DNA from 2 places in the Paenibacillus sp. EB106-04-04-XG159 genome. Region 2 is predicted to be linked to the other one. Evidence: a T-box and tRNA genes for the amino acid it is inferred to sense, from the RefSeq annotation. Region 2 holds a T-box; the other holds one or more tRNA genes.
The links. The T-box of region 2 lies ahead of AC3WTP_RS07355 (valine--tRNA ligase). A T-box ahead of a tRNA ligase gene usually reads a tRNA of that ligase, here a tRNA-Val.

Region 1: it encodes a tRNA-Val, which carries the amino acid that the T-box ahead of AC3WTP_RS07355 (valine--tRNA ligase) is inferred to sense. The anticodon was not compared.

Annotation. Positions count from the first base shown of each region.
Region 1 covers NZ_JBYTDY010000002.1:316,390-327,576, reverse strand. The annotation lists gene AC3WTP_RS03690 (DUF1885 family protein) at 174-593, shown strand; gene AC3WTP_RS03685 (DUF1292 domain-containing protein) at 666-1,028, opposite strand; gene AC3WTP_RS03680 (stalk domain-containing protein) at 1,231-1,821, opposite strand; gene AC3WTP_RS03675 (N-acetylmuramoyl-L-alanine amidase) at 1,948-2,718, opposite strand; gene AC3WTP_RS03670 (hypothetical protein) at 2,879-3,088, opposite strand; gene AC3WTP_RS03665 (MBL fold metallo-hydrolase) at 3,231-3,968, shown strand; gene AC3WTP_RS03660 (DUF3892 domain-containing protein) at 4,135-4,362, shown strand; gene AC3WTP_RS03655 (GNAT family N-acetyltransferase) at 4,502-4,945, opposite strand; gene AC3WTP_RS03650 (hypothetical protein) at 5,096-5,266, shown strand; gene AC3WTP_RS03645 (hypothetical protein) at 5,638-5,799, opposite strand; tRNA gene AC3WTP_RS03640 (tRNA-Val) at 6,000-6,072, opposite strand; gene AC3WTP_RS03635 (uracil-DNA glycosylase) at 6,138-6,818, opposite strand; tRNA gene AC3WTP_RS03630 (tRNA-Leu) at 6,978-7,066, opposite strand; tRNA gene AC3WTP_RS03625 (tRNA-Ile) at 7,101-7,177, opposite strand; tRNA gene AC3WTP_RS03620 (tRNA-Met) at 7,201-7,277, opposite strand; gene AC3WTP_RS03615 (hypothetical protein) at 7,560-7,727, opposite strand; gene AC3WTP_RS03610 (ABC transporter substrate-binding protein) at 7,960-9,444, opposite strand; gene AC3WTP_RS03605 (ABC transporter ATP-binding protein) at 9,449-10,336, opposite strand; gene AC3WTP_RS03600 (ABC transporter permease) at 10,340-11,187, opposite strand, start outside.
Region 2 covers NZ_JBYTDY010000004.1:305,942-317,128, reverse strand. The annotation lists gene AC3WTP_RS07355 (valine--tRNA ligase) at 1-2,313, opposite strand, end outside; T-box leader at 2,392-2,692, opposite strand; gene AC3WTP_RS07350 (LysM peptidoglycan-binding domain-containing protein) at 3,125-4,633, opposite strand; gene AC3WTP_RS07345 (RluA family pseudouridine synthase) at 4,781-5,671, opposite strand; gene hemL (glutamate-1-semialdehyde 2,1-aminomutase) at 5,746-7,047, opposite strand; gene AC3WTP_RS07335 (Crp/Fnr family transcriptional regulator) at 7,130-7,807, shown strand; gene hemB (porphobilinogen synthase) at 7,893-8,891, opposite strand; gene cobA (uroporphyrinogen-III C-methyltransferase) at 8,971-10,497, opposite strand; gene hemC (hydroxymethylbilane synthase) at 10,653-11,187, opposite strand, start outside.

The sequences.
Region 1 (11,187 bases), on a different contig from region 2:
TGGAATACGATGATAGCAGCATAAGTTATTTCCTAAATATACCATATATAATACTTGCCCTACAACAGTCAATTAAAGATTAACCGATCGACTAGCAAACCTAAAAACATGAAAATATTGCCATAAAAAAGCAGTGGTGATATGATGTTGTCAGAGTGATGGGAGGGTATATCATGAGTCAACGCGCAATTATTACATTGGTAGACGGATCTGCGGTTGCTTCCGTTTCACTGGATCAATTGAAGCAGCAGCTGCTCCATTATAAAGAGCAAACCGCACTCACAGGCAAGCAGTTGGGTTGGGAATACGAAGATGCCGCTTTCCCTTATACAATTGAAACGAAGCCAGGCCATGAACATATCGGCTTTGTCTTACAAGGTACCGACCCTCGCTATAAGCATTTGCTGATCGGAGTTGGACAGACTGAGGTGGATGGGACTGAACGCCATACGGTAGAGCTTGTCCTGACAGATGTCGCCACGCACGGCGACAAGGGCAAAGGCAATGAGTTTATGAAATATTTAGCCAAGGTGTGGAAAGGTGAACTTACGTTATTCAACGGTCGACGCATGTACTTCAATCCACGCAAATAACTCCAGCCAGGCCAAATACAGACGAAAGGGGCCTCTCAACGGCATTATACCGGAGAAGCCCCTTCATCATAACTATTGATCTTGTGAAGCTACGAGTTCTTCATATGCTTTCTGAACGCGTTCCCACTCTTCATCATCTTCAATAGCGTTAAGCGCCATATCTTCGCCTTCTTCGTCAACACGTACGATTACGCCGTCTGCTTCAGGATTATTGCGTTCCAGCAGAAGAGCATACATATTGTCTTCAACGTTGAACGTTTCGACCCATACCATATCCTTCTCATTGCCTTCATCGTCGATAAGTGTGATTACGAAGTCCTCAGCGTCATGTTCGTGATCGTGTCCACATCCACAGTCTTCACCATGGTTATGATGATGCTCGTGCTCATGATCGTGGTCGTGTCCGCAGCCACATCCATTATTATGTTCACTCATTGCAGTATTCTCCTTTATGTACAAGTGATGTCTGACATCCATTCGTATCGTAACACGTAATATACAGCAGGTCAACGAGACCAGCCTTCACCGAACGGTCCCATACTTATGCGGCATATGTTATTATTGACGACTTCAGCTATTCACATGCACACAATCCAACAGAACACGTATGCCAAGATAAGTAATGCTCATCCCGCTATTAATTTATCTTATCAACCGCTTCAACTGTCATTTCCGACATCAGCGCATATTCACCATTCTTCTGACGCAGGAAGCACTGAATCTTGTAGTCTCCCTTATGCTTGAATTCATACTTGTAATCATCGCTTCGGAACCAGAAGCTTTCCTTGCTTATCGATAATGGCGACTCTTGAATCTTCGAAGTCTTTCCATGTGGATCCGTGATGGTCAAGCGAATAGAATCGACATCAGACTTCAAGCTGTCCACTTGCGTAAAGACGGAGAAACTCACCTTGCTGCCTGTCTCGACTTTACCAAATATCGTCTTATCACGGAACAACAGCATATTGACATTCGGTTTATTCAAATACAAGCGCTTGTTATCTGCATCCCAGTATACGAATGCTCTTAGAGTATCTTGTAATTGCCTTACAGACATGTAAGTTCTGCCATCAACCACTAAACCTCCTTCAGGTATAGATTGACCATTAATCTTAACTTCTACTTTGTCTACAGAACTTTCTGCTCCAGCAACAGGAACGACAGATAGAAAACTTCCTCCAATAATGGTACCTAATAGAGCCAGTGTGGCAATTCTCCTGCACTTCATGTTTGTAACCTCCAACAAGCTTAGTTGTATAGTTATACTCGATTTATGCAGGAGAGTTGCGCATATGTGGACAAATGAGCAACTAATATAATTCATATTTATATTCTGATTATGCTGATCGATAAATTACAGCAATCCGTCGCGATCCAGAAGCGTCAAGATGCGATAGAAGTCGTATGACGACTGTTCGGGATTGGTTAAGATTCCTTTCTTCACGGCCTTGCTGACACTTGGTTTCGCCCATTCCGGGATATCCTTCATCTTCTGCATACTTTCCAAGGCATTCAAGCGCTCGTCCAGCTTAGCAGCGGCCAAACGCAGCTTCTCAAGCTCTTTCTTAATCTCCTCCATGCTGCCATCACCTCCGGTTGTTTGGCTTAATTCCTGATAAAGCCTAGCCCAAGGAAACTTAGGTCCTGGACAGCTTGCTTTGCGAATAGGGTCGATCTGATAATGCCCAATGACACGCTCGGGCGTCAATGGTATAGTCGTATTCCATATTTGTTGAACCATGTGCTGAATGTGTCGATGCAGCCATACGCTCGCCTTGAATTGCTCCTCCGTCAGATCACCATCGAAGCCTTCATGCTCGATCGATACCGCATATAGATTGGGATTAACCGACCTGCTCCTAACATACACCGATAATGCGTGTGGGATCTTGTCCGACGTGATCCCTTGTGCCCAAGCAGCCCGCTCGATCGCGACGTACTGATGAATATCTCCGCGCTTCGATATTCCATAGTGCGCTGAAGACACCTTATTGTCCGATGTCGTAAACCATGAATCCATGCTGGACATCGAGCCTGCGGAAATGTGATCGACGATAACCTGGGGGACTTGTCCCTTACGATCACTTGAATTCGTATAAGCATTTCCTTTCCATAAAATGTTCAAAGTGCAGACACCTCTCTCCTATAGCTTCATTCTTATTTCGGATGAAACTGAATCGACGTATCAGCAGAACGGACTCAAGTCCGGGGTGTATGCTGCGCATACAAACCCCAGACCAATCGGATTGCTCGTATTGAAGCAACAGAGAATATTCTTCTGAAGCTCAATCGCCTCCTATTTTTGTACGAGTCAAGATGCATGGCACTCCTTTGCCAATCTCACCTGGCTGGGACATTCGTTCGGCATACCGCAATCCCCGTAAGCACGGTGTTGGGCACACAACACATCTGTCCGAGGTGACGAGCCGCATCGTATATTGCGCACGTCCGCCGGACAGATTCTTTTTCTTCTTAATCACTTTGCCTTTAGCCATTAGCCACACCCACTTTACACGTTCAACACGGGAAACTCGTTTCTCCTCGTTCACTATATGCAGACTAGAGCATCGTTGCTTGTGCATATACCCACTAAAAGGTAAAATGATAGTAATTTTCAATGAAACGGAGGATTACACGATGACCTTGCAGCTTCAAATGCTCGGAACAGGGAGCGCGTTCGCGAAGGCTTACTGGAACAATAATGGGATATTATCAAAGGGAGAGGTCTCCTATCTCATCGATTGCGGCATTACGGCACCAATGGCTATTCACCATTTAGGTCGATCCTTCAATGACTTTGAAGGCGTAATCGTCACACATATGCACGCTGATCACGTCGGGGGGCTTGAAGAATATGCCTTTCAGATGAGATTCAAATACGGACGCAAACCCAAGCTCATCATCGCAGCCCCGTTGATACAACTCTTATGGGAGCAAACATTAAAGGGTGGTCTGACACAAGACGGAATTGATAAGCTGGAAGATGTATTTGAGGTATGTGCGGTGGAGCCTGAGACGAGCTATCTATTGATGGAAGGGGTACAAATACGATTTATTGAGACTCCTCATATAGAAGGAAGACGTAGCTACTCGCTCCTATTCGATGAAGCCTTCTTCTATAGTGCCGATATGCGCTTCAAGCCGGATCTGCTCATAGCTCTTGTCGAGCAGGGTGTTCAACGCATCTGGCATGATTGCCAATTCATCGAGCCTGGCGAAGTGCATGCGACGTTATCGCAGCTGTTATCGCTGCCGCTTGCTGTACAGGAAAGAATCTCGCTTATGCACTATGGCGACGAGCGGTCGATGTATGAAGGCCTGACAGGCCCGATGCCGTTTATTAATCAGCATGAGATATATACGGTACTGAAATAGTGACGATTGGATGAACCTCCGTATGTTTATAGGCTGTATCAGCCACAATAGATACAGGAGGCGATAACATATGGAACAACCGTTCAACCCGCAAGTAGGTTCTAACCAGCAAGCTCAGGGCGCACCGCAACAGTTGTATTCTAATCCGTTAGCGCAGCAGTCCGGTGTGCAGCAAGAAGAAGTTGTAGCAGTAAGAAAAAATGGTGACGGAGATATTGTGGAGCTGAAGTTGACTTCAGGGCGAGTCGTTGATTATAAGACCGCTCAGACAATGGTAAAGAACAATGAAATTCAACATCTGAACGTATTCCGAGGCCGTGATCATGAAGAGCATCTCCGCTCTGATGCGGATGGACGCAAGGATAACAATCTAGACAATCTGCCACTCTTTTAGGCATTTCTCACCTTAACCCAAGAGCAATCTTGGGTTATTTTGATGTGCGCAAGCTCTGTACTAGAGTCATTACACAAGCACAAAGTCCCATTCCGAATCGAATGAGACTTTGTGTTTACTTTATCACTTAACTATACTGCTACAGCTTCTTTTCCATTCGCACATGCAAAATACCCGCATCGTAAAACGGCTCCTCAGATACCGTCACATAGCCGAGCGATTGGTAAAAGCCTTCCGCATGGCACTGTCCATCCAGCATACTTTTCTCCATACCGTGAGAACGAGCGATCTGCTCTAGACCGATCATTAGCGATCTGCCAATTCCTTTGCCGCGGAATGGTTGACGTACCGCAACACGCTGCATCTTCGCTGTGCTCTCGTCCAACATCTTAATTCTGCCTGTCGCCGCGTACTCTCCATCTTCCATTAACAGAACGTGAATAGCAGGAGCATCGAGTGTATCATATTCGTCACACTCCTCTTCCATCGGGACATTCTGTTCTTTCACGAACACCTCGGTACGAATCGCTATACACTGCTGCAATTGTTCTTCCGTCTTCACTTCAATGAGTTCTGCTGCCATACGTGTTCGGCACCTCCCAGTATTAAACGAACTTATATTATACAAAAATTTGAATATCATGTATAGTTAGATTATCCAACATTGTCCAGATACCACGACAAGATTACAACCTGAAGCGCTAATAACATTTCCTCAGGAGGAATCACTTCCATGGACCCGATCACAGCAACTATTATAGCTGTCGTCATTATGGTTATCGGCATGGTCGCCCTGCTGCTAGTTGTGACGAGAAAAGCATATCATCACAAGTGGGATACGGATGATAATACCGGATATCCACCGCCAGCGGAGTCTGAACAGCAAGAGAACACTCGTACATAAGTGTTTTCGCATCGCTGCACCTAACAACACAACCCCGCTGCTTCATCACTGAAGCGCGGGGTTGTTTTAGTGCTGCTTATTTTCGATATATACTGTCTGGTATTGTGTTGCTCTCGTATACATTTTGGATAACTCTTGGATTCCTATTATAGTCTGTAACCTGGCTTGTTCTTATCTGCGCTCCCCCTGATGGAGCACACCCCAATATTAAAACTGCAACCATAACTAGCATTAACAACACGCACAAGCCGCATCGAGTTCGAGACAAACTAGAACCTCCGCTCATTTTCAAGGATATTGTTCTATTGTCTCCGCAAGCTGGTTCAATTAAACGTTCCGATATACATGAAGTTATGATTCTGTCCTATCCATTATTGAGGCTTATGATCCTCGCTAACGGTACGCAGCCATACAAACTCTTCATCATATTTGATACTGTCACTAGTAATAAACTGAAACAACTTCCAACAAATAACGGCTACCATAGAGAATAAGCCTAGCAGCCATACGAACAATATAGCCCCTCCCGCCATCTCTCTGCCCCTTTCACATGTCGAGTCATCCAACAGGCATATCCGCCTGCTATTCACCTATTTCAACATATGAAAAATGATCTTGGTTTAGAAGCGATAGAAGCTAGCTGCAACAGTGATTAGATAACTTAGAATAAACAAATAAAAAAGGAACTTCCCTTTCGTAGAATAATCTACTTAGGAACAGTTCCTTCTCCTAATGATCTGTAGTGGGCTCGAACCACTGACCCCTACCCTGTCAAGATAGTGCTCTCCCAGCTGAGCTAACAGATCACATGATTAGTGATATCTAAGAATATATCATAGGCATAATCATGTGTCAATGCACATATGAGCAGCTACAGCGTTAACGGCAGCTGCCAGTCAATCGGCTGCGCTCCCCATTTCTCCAGCTCTGCATTGATCTTAGAAAACGGCTTACTGCCAAAGAAGCCGCGATGCGCTGATAACGGGCTTGGATGCGGTGCTTGCACGATGGCATGACGCTTCTTATCGATCATCTTAGCCTTTGCTTGCGCATGGCTCCCCCACAGCACAAACACAATAGGCTGCTCACGTTCATTGAGCAGCTCAATAACTCGGTCCGTAAAATGCTCCCATCCTAATCCCTTATGTGAATTCGCCTGTCCCTCACGAACTGTCAGTACTGTGTTGAGCATCATCACACCTTGATTCGCCCATGAAGCTAGATAGCCGTGATTCGGCATCTTCGTACCGACATCCTCCGCACTCTCCTTCAGCATGTTCAACAATGAAGGCGGAATACGCAGCCCGGGAAGTACAGAGAAGCTGAGACCGTGCGCTTGATTCGGGCCATGATAGGGATCTTGTCCAACGATGACAACTTTCGTATTGGCGTACGAAGTTAATTGGAACGCTGTAAATATATGATCGAACGGAGGATAGACGGTATGCTGTTCATATTCCCGCTTGAGCTCTCCCCACATTTGCACGAAATAAGGCTTTTGCACCTCATCTTGCAATTTATCAGACCAATCATTTTCCACATTCCAACTCATCACAGCACACTCCTCTACTATGTTGAAGCTAGCGCAATTCCGCCAGCCAGTTCGTATTCTGATACATCCAGGAATAAAAAAACCCTTCCGCAGTGTGCGAAAGGAGTTTCGTTACATTTCATATCTTATGTATCGTTTCACAGAGTTGTAATCAATAAATGGTGCCGAGGACCGGGATCGAACCGGTACGGTAGTCACCTACCGCAGGATTTTAAGTCCTGTGCGTCTGCCAATTCCGCCACCCCGGCACAATAATCTCTGAAACTATGAAAAAGCATGAAATGGTGGGCCCTGAGGGACTCGAACCCCCGACCAATCGGTTATGAGCCGACCGCTCTAACCAACTGAGCTAAGGGCCCTCGCTATAGGGTCGTATAATAATTGGTTGCGGGGGCAGGATTTGAACCTACGACCTTCGGGTTATGAGCCCGACGAGCTACCGAACTGCTCCACCCCGCGTCATTCTCGCTCGACCTCGTTCATCGGCGACAAGTAATACTATACAACATCCGCACATGATCAGTCAAGAACTTTGCGAAAATAATTTCAAAACAACTTACTCACCTCCAAACAAACTATCTTACCCCGTTATCTCGCTCAATATGTTTACTCTCAGATCAGCAACAGGGTAAGACAGCAGTGTCGTACGGGTTGCACACTCATGGCACCATTATTGCATTCGTCAATCATGACGTCCACATCACTATCAAACATGAAAGATGCTGTACCTAATATGGATAATTAGTCACGCAAAAAACGAACTCCGTACTTCCCCTTCTTCGAACGAAATACTTCGATGTCTTGAGGCGTACCAAAGCCATACAGCCATGCATCATGCTCTAGCCGCTGCTGCAGTACTCTTGCCTGAAACTTGGAGTCATAAAGCTTTCCCCAATAAATCCAATACATCACTCATCCACCTGCTTTATCAATAGATTCATCTTTGTAATCTGTAATTTGCCCAGATCTGCAAATATCAATCGCATAGTTTAGCAAATGGCGGGACTGTCCCTGAAGAGTTATGCTAAGGAATAGACTTGTGGAATTGTGCGCTTGTATGGGAGCAATAGATGCGCTTTGACGGACAAAAGGGGCTGCCCCCAGTCATCTGCATGACTTCAGGACAACCCCTTCAGCTGAATCAGCCTACAGGTTTATTATAAACTCCGTCTTGTACCCCATTCTGATTGGCCTTAATCTGTTTCAAAGCCTCGTTACCCTGCTTCTCCCACTCAGCCAATGCATCCTTCACTGATTTCGTTCCGTTGATGACTTCCTGGAACTGCTGACGGCCGATATCTTGAACCTGCCAGTAGTTTCCGTACATCATTTCATCTTGCTTCGCATTAGCTGTCGATAGAGGTTTTACATTATAAAATGCTTGAATGTTGTAATCTGTTCCTTCTCTTGGCTTAATGAACGATTTACGTGACACCATCTCATAGCTGCTGCGGGAACGGACCTTAGCCCACTCCGGACTATGAATATACTTGATGAAATCCCATGCATCATCAGCATTCGGTGCGCTGTTGTTGATCGCGAAAATGTTGTTCAACTGAACACTTGCAGATACTCCAGGATTCTCAGCATGAGTTGGTACCGTCACAACATCATATTCGAATGGAGTAAAGTTCTTGATCTTGCTGGCATTGCGCATCGCATTATATACTTCGTTGTTCAAGTAGCTGAAATCTGTAAGCACCATTGCAACTTTGCCAGAGAGGAACATGTCGTAATCGAACATACCTGGTTCTTTATTACCCATATCCATCATCATACCATTATTTTGAGTCGGCACGATCTGATCCGTTCCCAGCTTCGCGACAGTGGTCCATACCTTCTCCCATTGCGGAGTATTGACGGTCATCTTCTCTGCATTATCATCAAACATGCGAAGATTCAATGGTTTAACATAGTTATTAATGATCGACCAGAACAGGTCTCCGCCTTGGTAGCGTTCAAAGGCAAAGCCGTACTTGCGATCCGCTCCTTCACCTTTAGAAACGTTGCGAGCAAGCGTAAAGATCTCATCCCAGCTCATACCATCTGTAGGAACCGGAACTCCCGCATCCTGGAACAGCTTCTTATTATATAGCAGTGCGCTTGAATAGAAGGTAGGTGTCAGACCGTACAGGTTGTTGTCACCCATCGCTTTCAACCCTTCGAATACAGCCGGTACGAAATCGCTTGTATCTATCTTCTCAGCTTGCAACTTTGTATCCAATTGCATCAGCAGCCCTTCACGAGCCAACTGTTGGAAATGTCCTGTATCCGTCACGATGATATCGACTGGGTTATCGCCAGTCATCAGCTTCTTCACCGCTTCCATACGATCGGGTTCCTTCATTCCGCCTTCTTGATTCATGTTGTCGAACTGCATCTGGCTGTAGTCAATCGCAGGTACGATATCAATTCGAACATTCTGATGCGTCATCTCATAGATATCTGTAAACTGCTGGCGGAAGTAAGAATCATCATAGCCTCCGTACATAATTCCAATTCGGAGAACGCGCTCTTCATTCTCCTTACTCTCTTTATTATTGCTGCAAGCAACGAGCATAGGAAAGATTAACGTTAAGACCAACGTAACACTAAGAAGCTTGCGGACCCACATTTGTTTCTTCATCTGGTTACCCCTCCAACTTATTTGGTGTTCGAATAATGATTTGTTCCCCATTGAATTCCATCGAGGCTTTGTCTTTAATGTCTAACGCTTCAAGGAACTCTCTAGGAACTTGCAAGCGGCCTGCGCGATCTACAACAACATAAGCCTCATGAACTTCCTGCAAACCTTTCTGCGGATTCGAGAAACCTTCGTTCCCCTCAGCATTCAAGTTAGGATTGCGCTTAATGAACTCTGTGCTCGTTAAGCCGTCTCGAATCGCTACGACCCGATCCACCTTGCTGGCAAGCGAGATATCATGGGTTACAATGACGATTGTTACTCCCAATTCGCGATTCATCGTTCTGAATATTTCCATGATGCGATCAGAAGTTTGCGTATCTACAGATCCTGTAGGTTCGTCAGCCAGCAGAATACGCGGGCGATTAGCGAGCGAGATCGCCAATGCTACACGCTGCTGTTCACCGCCAGACAGCTCAGTAAGCTTGTTATTGAGGCGGTGGCTTAGTCCAACCCACTCCAGCAATTGCTTTGCATATGCGCGATCCACCTTGCCGGACAGCATCATCGGGACTTCAACATTTTCAAGTGCAGACAGATACGGGAGAAGGTTGCGCGCGTTGTTCTGCCAGATGAAGCCTACTGTATCACGCTTGTATTTCACCAGCTGCTCATCCGTAATCTTCAACAGATCCCAATCTCCGACCTTCACAGTCCCGGCGGAAGGTCGATCCAATCCGCCAAGAATGTTCATAAATGTGGATTTCCCGCTGCCGCTGTTGCCAATAATGGCGATCATTTCGCCTTGATTGACGGTTAGATTCAAGCCCTGGAGCGCGACTACCTCGAGATCATTCGATTTGAATATTTTGACTAGTCCTTCACAATAGATCATGGCTTAACGCTCCTCTCCCATCTTCACAGCCTGATGCACACGCAGACGACGGATATGAATGAAGAGCATAGAAGCTCCCAACAGCATCATCACGCCGACTACAATATAGAGCTGCATCGTATCTTTCGCTTCGAAGACGATACGGAACGGCGGTACTTGCATCTTTGCATTTTCTGTAGCTTGCAGGAACGGCAGGAATAGACGGCTTGTGAATTTGCCGATGATGATGCCTAGACCAATCGATAAGCCTGCTGTAAATACTTGCTCCAGCAGAAGCATGCCTGTCAGCTGCTTGCGAGACAGCCCCATCGCGCGCAGTATACCGAATTGAACACCACGACGAGATAGATTGAAGAACCAATACAGCAAGTAGCCGATTAACGAAATAATAATCGAGATCAAGAAGCCCATGCTCAATATTCCGAATACACCGCCTCTTGTCGGATGCTTGCTCTGTGCCGCGAGTTCAGTTCGAACATCCTTAACCGACGCGATCTCGATTCCTGCTTTCTGCAGCTGCTCAATAGCTGGGGCAAGCTTCGCTCCATCCTCCATCTTAATCCATACTTCATATGGTGTGATCGGAACCTGATCATAGATATAATCTATATTCGTAATGAAGAACGGCGTTTGCTCTGGATACTGGCTAGGCCAATACGGCAGAATCGCCACGACCACGAAATCAAGCATTTGATCTTGAATCGAGATGCTGATTACATCATTTTGTTTCAGTTGATATTTCTCTGCAACATTGGACGGAATGATTACCGCTTGTTCCGTGTATTTACCCAATACATTCAGATATTCAAACGGATGCACAGGGAACAAGTCATTGCGGAACCATGCAACCT
Region 2 (11,187 bases):
TGCGCGGGCATCTGTCGGCTTCACGATCATCTCAACCTTCTTGCTCATCGGAACGTTGACTTCGGCGCGGATATTGCGTACCGCGCGAACCATATCCATCAGCAGGTTCATTTCTTGGACCGCTTCAGGAGCTTCGAACTTCTCGTCGTATGTCGGCCAAGCAGCAAGCGTAATCGTCTCGCCTTCACGTGGAAGATGCTGCCATATTTCCTCGGAAATGAATGGCATGAACGGATGGATCATGCGCATCGTACGATCGAGCACATAAGCGAGGACGGATTGCGTATTCTTCTTCTTAACGTCGTCTTGACCGTACAAGTTGAGCTTCGCAATCTCAATATACCAATCGCACAGATCATCCCAGATAAAGTTGTTCAACAGTCGTCCTGTTTCGCCAAACTCATATGCATCCATAAGACGAGTGATCTCACGAGCCGTCTCATTCATGCGATGCAGTATCCAGCGGTCCGCTGTTCCCAGATCACCGCTGATGTCTATGTCATCATACGCAAAGCCTTCCAGATTCATCAACGCGAAGCGAGACGCGTTCCAGATCTTGTTCGCAAAGTTGCGCGCCTGTTCAACGCGTTCGTAGCGGAAGCGAAGATCCTGACCCGGCGTACTGCTGGTTGAGATCATATAGCGCAATGCATCCGCGCCGTATTGATCAATCACATCGATCGGATCTACACCGTTGCCGAGCGACTTCGACATCTTGCGTCCTTCGGGGTCACGTACCAAGCCGTGCATAAGCACATCCTTGAACGGCGCTTCATCTGTAAATTCAAGCGCAGTGAAGACCATGCGAGCAACCCAGAAGTAGATAATGTCATAGCCCGTTACAAGCACATTGGTTGGATAGTAGCGCTTCAGATCTTCGCTGTTCAGATCCGGCCAGCCCAGCGTGGAGAACGGCCACAATGCGGAGCTGAACCAGGTATCCAGAACGTCTGAATCCTGTTCCAGATTCGTGCTGTTACAGGAAGAGCAGCTGTGAACTTCGTTATGTGCAACATTGATATGTCCGCAATCTTGGCAGTGCCATGCTGGAATGCGGTGTCCCCACCACAACTGACGGGAGATAACCCAGTCGCGAACATTTTCAATCCAATTGTAAAATACTTTCTCGAAACGGTCAGGGACGAAGTTAACGCCCTTGCCCGCCTTCTGTGCAGCGATCGCGCGTTCAGCGAGCGGCTTCATCTTCACGAACCATTGTGTCGACAGATACGGCTCAACAACTACGCCTGTGCGCTCGCTGTGACCAACCTGATGCACATGCTCCTCGATCCGAATGAGAACGCCTTGCTCCTGAAGATCCTTAACGATCTGCTTGCGGCATTCGAAGCGATCCATACCTTCGTACGGTCCTGCCAGCTCATTCATCTTCGCCGTTTCATCCATAACGTTGATCTGCGGAAGATTGTGACGGAGACCCAATTCAAAGTCGTTCGGATCATGAGCAGGCGTAATCTTAACAGCGCCGCTTCCGAATTCTTTATCTACATAATCGTCCGCAACGATCGGAATCTCGCGATTCATGATCGGCAGCATCAACGTCTTGCCGATCAGATGGCTGTAGCGCTCATCCTTCGGATGAACCGCAACCGCTGTATCGCCAAGCATCGTCTCTGGACGTGTCGTAGCGACTGTGATAGTGCCGCTGCCGTCTGTCAATGGATATTGCAGATGATACAGGGCGCCTTGCAATTCTTTGTACTCAACCTCGATATCAGACAGCGCCGTGCGAGCGGCCGGATCCCAGTTGATAATGTATTTGCCGCGGTAAATAAGCCCCTTCTCATACAGCTTTACGAATACTTCCTTAACCGCGTCGGACAAGCCTTGATCCAATGTGAAACGCTCGCGGGAGAAGTCCAGCGACAGTCCCAACTGCTCCCATTGGCTGCGAATGTTCGCTGCGTAAGTATCCTTCCACTCCCATACCTTCTCCAGGAACTTCTCACGACCGAGGTCGTAGCGAGTGATTCCCTCTTCGCGCAGCTTCGCTTCCACTCTTGTCTGTGTCGCGATACCCGCATGGTCAGAGCCTGGAAGCCATAGAGCGTCATAGCCCTGCATACGCTTCGAACGGATAATAATATCCTGCAGCGTAAAGTCGAGCGCATGACCGATATGAAGCATACCAGTAACGTTCGGTGGAGGAATCACGATCGTGAACGGCTCCGCGTCTTTGTTGCGTCCTGCTTGGAAGTAGCCGCCTTCCATCCAATATTTGTACCATTTCTGTTCCGCTGACTTCGGATCGTAAGTCGTCGGCATCGACAGTTGCTGTTCGTTCGTTTCAGCCATCTATATCCCTCCAAATTAAAATAATCTCATCCATCAGCAATCGGTGGGGCTTGATTAGACGCAAAAAAACCTTTCGTCACAAAGGACGAAAGGCTAGCTTCCGTGGTACCACCTTCATTCCGCAGCTTCAGCGAGTCGCCATTAACGGCTTCCCTGGCAAGTTGCTCCTGCCTGCTTGAACTGCAGCACTTCCAAGCAAATAACGGCTGCTACCGTCCTCATCTAGTTGATGAACTCCACGCCATATCATGTGAAGGCAGCAATTCAATAAGGCGACTCCCGGGTGACTTCAACGACGATTGTCCTGCAGGCGTTACACCGCATCGCTCTGCTCTCTGTAAGGATTCCTTCGCTTACTGGTCCCGTTCACGGTCTTTATCAATTGGTGAAATAATTACACTTCATTTTACATTCTCATATCAGCGTAGTCAATAGACGGTTTATGTCCGTTAAACATAATCATTACCCATTTGCGACTGTTTCATAACTCATGCTGCAAGATTTCCATATCGACAAGCTTAGTCTTAACCCTCGACACTTACGTCCATTAGATCTCCAGCCGTACAATAATTTCAAATACACTGCTAACTGCATTTCATACCGTTAATTGGGTTCAAAGACTCTAATTTACGAGAAACAACTGTATTATGCACAGCTATTTCGAGCATATCTTGGCTAGTATCGCTCTCGTATCTGAATTAACTGTAGGAAATACATTTAGATCATCAGCGGATCTTCTGAGGTCGATTTAACTGTACAGAATACAGTTAGTACAAAGAGACTGTCTCCGCAGAGACAGCCTCTTCTTTAATTACACTGCGGTTATCGGAATATACAATACTTGACCCTCTGAGATAGATGACTCCGATAAACGATTATGCATCGCAATTTCCCGAGGATTCATCTGATAGCGAGTCGCGATCTGATCCAACGTATCATCGCGCTGAACGATACACATCCGAACCTTGCTGAAGTGTCGATCCTCATTCACACGGTTTAGGAATATGGATTGCCAATTGACGTCATCACTTGCGGTATCACGCTCGGGAACCGTCTCAGGCTTCTCTTCCTTAACCGGCTGCTGCACTGCTTCCGCCTGCGATGTGGAGCGCAGCAGCGAGCCGAAGCCCAGCTTCCCCTTCTCACTTACAGGTTCCGACTTCGAGCTGCCAATCGCAATCTTCATTGCACCCTTCTCAGGCACAGTCTCCACTGCGGCAGACACTGGTTCCGACTGTACGCGCTCACGTTCCTGATCATCCTCAGCTGCGTTGACGACAGCTTCGATCGATGATTCTACATCAGCTTCATCGCGAGAAGCTTCCACCTCCTCGATCTTAGTCCCCGCCTGCTGACGAGCAGGCTCTGATTCTGAGGCGTTTGTGGAGGCGGCAGTATCCCAAGGTGAATTCGCCCACTTCCATGAAGTGGAGGCTGGTGGCTGCGGCACTTCCTGTTGGTTGAACGCTGGAGCTTGACGCTCCACTTGCGTTAACGATTGCTGCAGCTGATGCGAAGCGTCGAAGCTTGACAGCCAGCTTCCAGCATGATCATCATGATCATCATGAACAGCTTCCTCTTGCGGCTCATCGTCTGCGGAAGCTGCGTGAACAACACGTTCTACATCAGTCTGAGCGTTAAACGATACTGCCAAGCCGTCTGCACCAGTTGTATATCCAGCTTGCTGCGCTTGCATGAATATTGGCGCATGGCCAGCGACCTCATCGCTCTCAACCTGCTCGCCTTCTTCACGAAATGTCGCTTCCGCACCTGCTTCAGCTTGAGCGTCGGCAGCTTCTGACGTTTCCTCAGCCGCGCCAAAGCTAGGTTGACCATAATCACGCAGCCAAGAGGGCTCCGTCGACGATACATTCGGTTCTCTTGCTTCACTTGATTCAGGCGCTTCATGAATGACGGTGAATTGCTCCGACTCCCATGCAGGCTGCTCCGGCTGTTCCATATGAATACCTCTAAGAGACAGCACTCCCGTAATGTTAAGTGAACGAGTAGATAATAGATCCACATCAAAATTTTCAATATCCACCCGTATCTCATCCAAGCTGCGAACACGATTCAACGGCAGTGTGATCTCAACAGGAATCCAATGTTCGAGTGTCTGGCTTCGACGGTCTTCCGATGTTCCAATATACGCTCCAGCGAGCAGCAAGCTGCCTCTGACGGTAACCTGCTCGCCGGCTGGCAGCACTTGAATGTGAGGAGTTAATTCTACCTCCTCCAGCTGATCAATGCCGACATGCTCGTCAGATAAATGCACGCGTTCATAAATATCAAATCTTAAACCATAAGATTCATCATACACCGACTGCTCCTCCTCCCGCAGTTCCAACCTGCTATCCATGCATTGCTCAAAGTAATGACACAGCGATTGCCCGCTTCATGGCCAACCTATCGCAAAGTCAGACTATGTTCATTACTTCATCATATGGACGTTTTGGAGGGAGCATGACTATATTTTTTCACAACAATGCGCCATATCCGATGGCATCGGTGCTTGTACTTGGATCACTTGTCCACTAAACGGATGCGGGAAGCATAGTTCAACCCCATGCAGCGCCTGACGCTGCAGCAGCTTCGTTACTCCGCCATACAGTTCATCTCCGACAAGCGGATGACCGATGTGACTCATATGTACGCGAATTTGATGGGTCCTGCCGGTTTCAAGCTCGAGCTGAACCAAAGAGTATTGATCCCCTGCTCGCAGCACTTCATAATGTGTCACCGCTCGGTCACCGTTAGGCGATACACGTCTTCGTCCGCTGTGATGACGATCCTTGCCGATCGGCGCATCGACTACGCCGTTTATCTGCGTCATCCGCCCATGGACAAGCGCCGCATAGGTACGTCGAATCCGTTTCTCGCGCATCGCTTCATCCAGAATCGCATGCGCGAGCGCATTTTTGGCGTACAGGACAGGTCCTGTCGTATCCGCATCCAGCCGATGAATATGCCGAATGCGAACTTCTTGACCTGTCCACACATAATGACAGGCGACAGCATTCGCAAGCGCCGCCCGCGCTGCTTCCTGCTCACTCGAAGCAGCGTGCACCGGCATGCCCGCCGGTTTATAAGCAACGAGACAAGCATCATCCTCATACAGGATGTCGGCAGGCTGATCCGCGGCTTCGATCCCAACTGATTCCGGCTCAAATACATGCAAGCGAAGTCGATCGCCCGCGATCTTGATGCCTTCATTCGCTTTCCAGCTGCGAAGCAGATGCTGCGGAACATGTATCGTCTCCTTTAACCACTGTTCGACATGTTCTTGATCCTGCAGTATCGCACGCCCAGGTGTAAGCTCCAGCCATTCGCCTCTTCGAGCCCAATTTCGTGTACTCATATATGGAATACATTCCTTTCCCTATGAAAACATAAAGGACGGACTTTAAGCAGTCCGTCCCCTCGCAATCGCAATTATAGCTGCTTCAATGCATTATAATGCGCTTCTATCGTCATATCAATGTCAGCATCCGTATGGGCGTTGGAAACAAACATGCCCTCGAACTGAGATGGAGCAACGCTCACTCCATAATCCAGCATAGCTTTAAAATAGCTGCGGAAATGATCCAGATTCGACTTCTTCGCTGTCTCGAAGTTAATTACAGCCTCACCTGTGAAGAATGGGCATACCATGGAGCCAACTCGGTTCACTACGCTTGGGATACCCAGCTCTTTGGCATTGCTCTCTAGTCCAGCTTGCAGTCTTGCGGACTTCGCTTCCAGATTGTCGTACACTTCAGGTGTCAGCAAGGACAGCGTCGTATAGCCCGCAACCATCGCGAGCGGATTGCCGCTGAGCGTACCTGCCTGATAGATTGGACCGCTTGGCGCGATCTGCTCCATATACTCGCGTTTACCGCCGTACGCGCCGACTGGCAGTCCGCCGCCGATTACTTTGCCGAAGCAGGTAAGATCAGGCGTAACGCCAAAGCGGCCTTGCGCACAGTTAATATGCACACGGAAGCCTGTCATCACTTCATCAAATATGAGCAGGCTGCCATACTGCTCCGTCAAACTGCGCAATCCTTCAAGGAAGCCAGGCAGAGGAGGCACGACGCCCATGTTGCCCGCAATCGGCTCAACGATTACACATGCGATATCTTCGCCATATTGCTCGAACGCGAGTTTCGTCGCTTCCAGATCATTATACGGAACCGTTATCGTGTTGCTGGCTACACTTTGTGGAACCCCAGGGCTGTCAGGCAGCCCTAACGTCGCGATCCCGGACCCTGCCTTGATAAGCAGGCTGTCCGAATGACCGTGGTAAGAGCCTTCAAACTTTACGATCTTGTTTCGCTTCGTTATGCCTCGTGCTAAACGAATAACACTCAGCGTCGCTTCTGTACCGGAATTGACCATCCGCACGATGTCAACGGAAGGTACCCGCTCCACAACAAGTTTAGCCATCGCCGTTTCCAGCTCAGTCGGAGAGCCGAAGCTTGTCCCTTTCGCAGCCGTTTCCTGGATCGCACGAATGACTTCCGGATGGGTGTGCCCAAGAATAAGCGGTCCCCAAGATGCTACATAGTCGAGAAATACGTTGCCGTCGATATCATACACGCGAGCACCTTCTCCGCGCTCTATGTACAACGGTGTCAGCCCGACTGATTTAAACGCGCGAACAGGGCTGTTCACACCGCCAGGAATATATTTCTTAGCTTCTTCAAACGCTGCATACGAACGTTCATCACGACGTCTCTGTGAATTATTCGTCAACTTCAACAACTCCCATCTATAATCATCCAGTTGATTGTGCTACACTAGTTAAAAACATACTTGGAACAAAGAGGTTATATTCATGATTGAGCTTCTTAAGCAGGTTCCGTTGTTTTCAGGCTTGACGGATGACCAGCTTATTATCGCATCCTCTATTATGTCCCGCCTCGAATTCAACCCTAATACCGTGTTGTTTGAACAGGGAGACTCTATTCAATCCTTTTGTATTATCATTCGCGGATCCGTCAAGATTTACATCTCCAATCGTGAAGGACAGCAAATCATATTAACTACTTTGCACGCCGGCGACAGCTTTAACGCATTAGCGCTAATCGCTGGGCAGCCTCGCTCCTCTACGATCGAGACGATGGAAGATACAATCCTGCTGACGATTACGAATGACAATTTTCAACTGCTGCTGCGAACGCATTTTGATATTGTCCAGAAACTCATGCTGCAGCTAAACAATCACCTCAGAGCGAGAGATTCTCAGGTGTACGACCTGACGTTTCTAGAACCATCCGCGCGGGTCGTTAAACACATCGTGCGACTTGCTCAACAGTTGGGCAAACGTGTCGGAGACAGCATTCTCGTCGAGACCCCATTCGACCGCGAATATATATCAGGGCTGGCAGGCGTTCATCAAGCAGAACTGGACAACATACTGCAACAGCTGGAGCAAGAACAAGTTATTCTACTAAGCCCGAACCAATATACGCTTGATGTATCTCGCCTCTATGCAAGTCAATATGTGAATTAATTCAATACGACGAACTAACGAGCAGGTCGGTGAACCGCGGAATTTCAATTCCCAGTTACCGGCCTGCTGCTTTACTATTACACAATTAAGCTTGAAGCCAACGTGCCGCGTCCTTCGCATAATAAGTCAAGATCATATCAGCGCCCGCCCGCTTCATTCCTGTCAGCATCTCCAGCGCGATTGCACGTTCATCCACCCAGCCAAATTGCGCCGCCGCTTTCACCATCGAATATTCTCCACTCACATTATAAGCAACAACCGGCAGGTCAAACTGCTCCTTGAGTGAACGAATTATGTCCATATAAGCCAGCGCGGGCTTAACCATCAGCATATCAGCACCTTCGAGCACATCCGCTTCCGCTTCGCGCAGCGCTTCACGAGCATTGGCCGGATCCATCTGATACGTCTTCCGGTCTCCAAACTGCGGAGCTGAATGCGCCGCGTCGCGGAATGGTCCGTAGAACGCAGATGCGTATTTGACTGAGTAAGACATGATCGGCACATCGGAATAGCCCGCTTCATCAAGCCCAGCGCGAATCGCATGCACGAATCCGTCCATCATGTTTGAAGGCGCGATAATGTCCGCACCCGCTTCCGCTTGCGATACAGCAGTCTTCACGAGATATTCAAGCGAGGAATCATTATCTACATCGCCCACTTGACGCCCATTCACTTCATGCACATGCACCATGCCGCAATGACCATGATCTGTGAACTGACACAAGCAAGTATCCGCAATAACGACAAGATCCGGGAAATGAGCTTTAATTTGACGAGTCGCCTGCTGCACAATTCCGTTTGCATCGAATGCCGAGCTTCCTACAGCATCCTTGGTCTCTGGAAGACCAAATAGGATAACCGCTGGAATGCCAAGCGATACAATCTCTTCTACTTCTTGATTAAGCAAGTCTAACGAAAAATGATAGACCCCAGGCATAGAAGCGATTTCTTCCTTCACTTGCGTGCCGCCGGTAACGAATATTGGCATGATGAAGTCATGGACATGAAGCACAGTCTCACGCACCATGCTGCGGATTCCTGCCGTCTTCCGGAGTCGGCGCAATCTTGTAACGGGGTAAGTCATAGGGGTGTTCCTCCTTGAGCATCTAATCTGTCATATCTTCTAAGTATATAAAATGCTGAATCAGCTTGTAAGCAGTTGTTTAATCTATTGAGTTACGGTTTAGTATCGTCTGCAGCAGCCCCTCCATCGTGGAATGCTCCGCGACAGCATCAACACGAAGCCCTGCTTCACGCGCTGTGCGCGCTGTTATCTCGCCGATACATACGATTCGAGCCCTATTCAAGAGCTCAATGCCATCATCCGCGCCTTGGCAGCGAAGAAGCTCCAATAGATTCGTTACCGTTGAGGAACTGGTAAACGGAATGCAATGGATCGCGCCTTCGCGCAGAAGCTCCAGCATATGCGGGTCATCCTGCTCCGGCAGCACAGTCTCGTAGATGTCTATTTCATCTACTTCTATACCCGAAGCACGCAGCTTCTGCCCTAACCACGGGCGAGCCAGATCTCCTCTTGCCATCAATACACGCTGTCCAGGTGATAGTTCCTTTTCTAACAGGGTCCATAATCCTTCTTGGCTGAATTGCTCCGCTACCAGATCTGGAATCAAACCATAATCTCTCATCGCCTCTGACGTCTTAGGACCGACCGAGACAATTCGCAGTCTACTAAGCTTACGAACATCCGTTTCTAAGCGGCGCATATGCTCCATCCAATAGTGAACCCCGTTAGCGCTCGTTAGAATCAGCCAGTCATACTGACTGAGCTGATTGATTCGCAGCTCTACTTCTTCTAGCGCAGCGGTGGATTTCGGCAGCCTCGTTTCAATAACCGGATATTCATAAGGCTCGCCGCCCAGATCCTCTATCGCTCGCACGAAGGAGGCGGATTGAGCGCGAGCTCTTGTCACTAATATGCGCTGTCCGAATAACGGACGCAGCTCAGCCCACTGCAGCTGTTCCCGCTCCAGAACAACGTCGCCGATCACGATCACTGCCGGAGAACTGAAGCCGGCTCGTTCCACTTCATCCGCAATTGTCGACAACGTGCCTGTTAACGTCGATTGCTCAGCATAAGTCCCCCAACGTACAAGCGCGACTGGCGTATTCGGATCACGACCGAAGCTGATAAGCTGCTCAGCGATAAATCGCAGATTGCCTACCCCCATCAAGAAGATAACTGTGCCGACCGCCTTCGCCAGTCCTTCCCATGAGACCAGATCCGCAAGCCGATCCTGCTTCTCATGGCCTGTAATGACGGTGAAGGAAGTAGAGCGGTCACGGTGAGTGACAGGTATGCCCGCATATGCAGGCGCGGCCACTGCCGAAGTGACGCCAGGCACAATCTCATACGTGATGCCATGCTGCTTCAGCAAGGCGGCCTCTTCGCCCACCCGCCCGAATACGCACGGATCTCCGCCTTTCAGCCTGACGACCGTCTGGCCCGCTGACGCCAGCTCTACGAGCAGCAAGTTAATCTGCCGCTGCTCCATTGCATGGCGTTCCGGCAGCTTGCCGACATATATCTTGCGCGCCCCCGGCTTCGCCATCTGAACTAAGCGTGGCCCAGCCAAGCGGTCGTATACGACGACATCCGCTTCCTGCAAGCAGCGAAGTCCCTTGACGGTGATGAGGCCGGCCTCTCCCGGCCCTGCACCGACTAGAAACACCTTGCCGCGCTTGACTGCTTCGGATAAACGATCCGCATGATCTGAATGATCTGGATGGTCTGTGCGGTCTGGATGATCTATACGATCTGAACGATCTGCTTCGCCTACATTTCCTGTCGCTCCAGCTATGCCGACATCCCGCTCTCCCACACGCTTCATCCTCTCCACTGGGACAATATGTGATCGGCTCCTCGCTCGATCAGTTGTTCAGCCACCGCTGTACCGAGCTTCTCTGGTTGATCTAGCGCTAGTGTTGCGCTGAGAATTGTGCTTCCATCCGGAGTGCCTACGAGACCAGTGAGACGGATCATACCGTCGCTGCCTTCCTGTTCCGCATAGGCACCAATAGGAACTTGACAGCCGCCGTTCAGCTTGCCGAGGAACGCCCGCTCCGCACTAACCGTTTCGGCTGTTTCCTGACAATGGTAACGCTCCAGCAGCCGCAGCAGTTGGTCATCATTCGCTCTGCATTCGATAGATAGTGCGCCTTGGCCAACCGCAGGCAAGCAGACATCGGTTGGAATATACGCCGTTATCTTGTCATGCCAACCCATGCGGTGAAGTCCGGCAGCGGCAAGAACGATGGCATCGAACCCTTCCGTCTCCAGCTTCTTTAATCGGGTATCGATATTACCGCGCAGCGGCTCGATCTGAAGATCAGGGCGCTGAGCTTGAAGCTGGGCAGCTCGA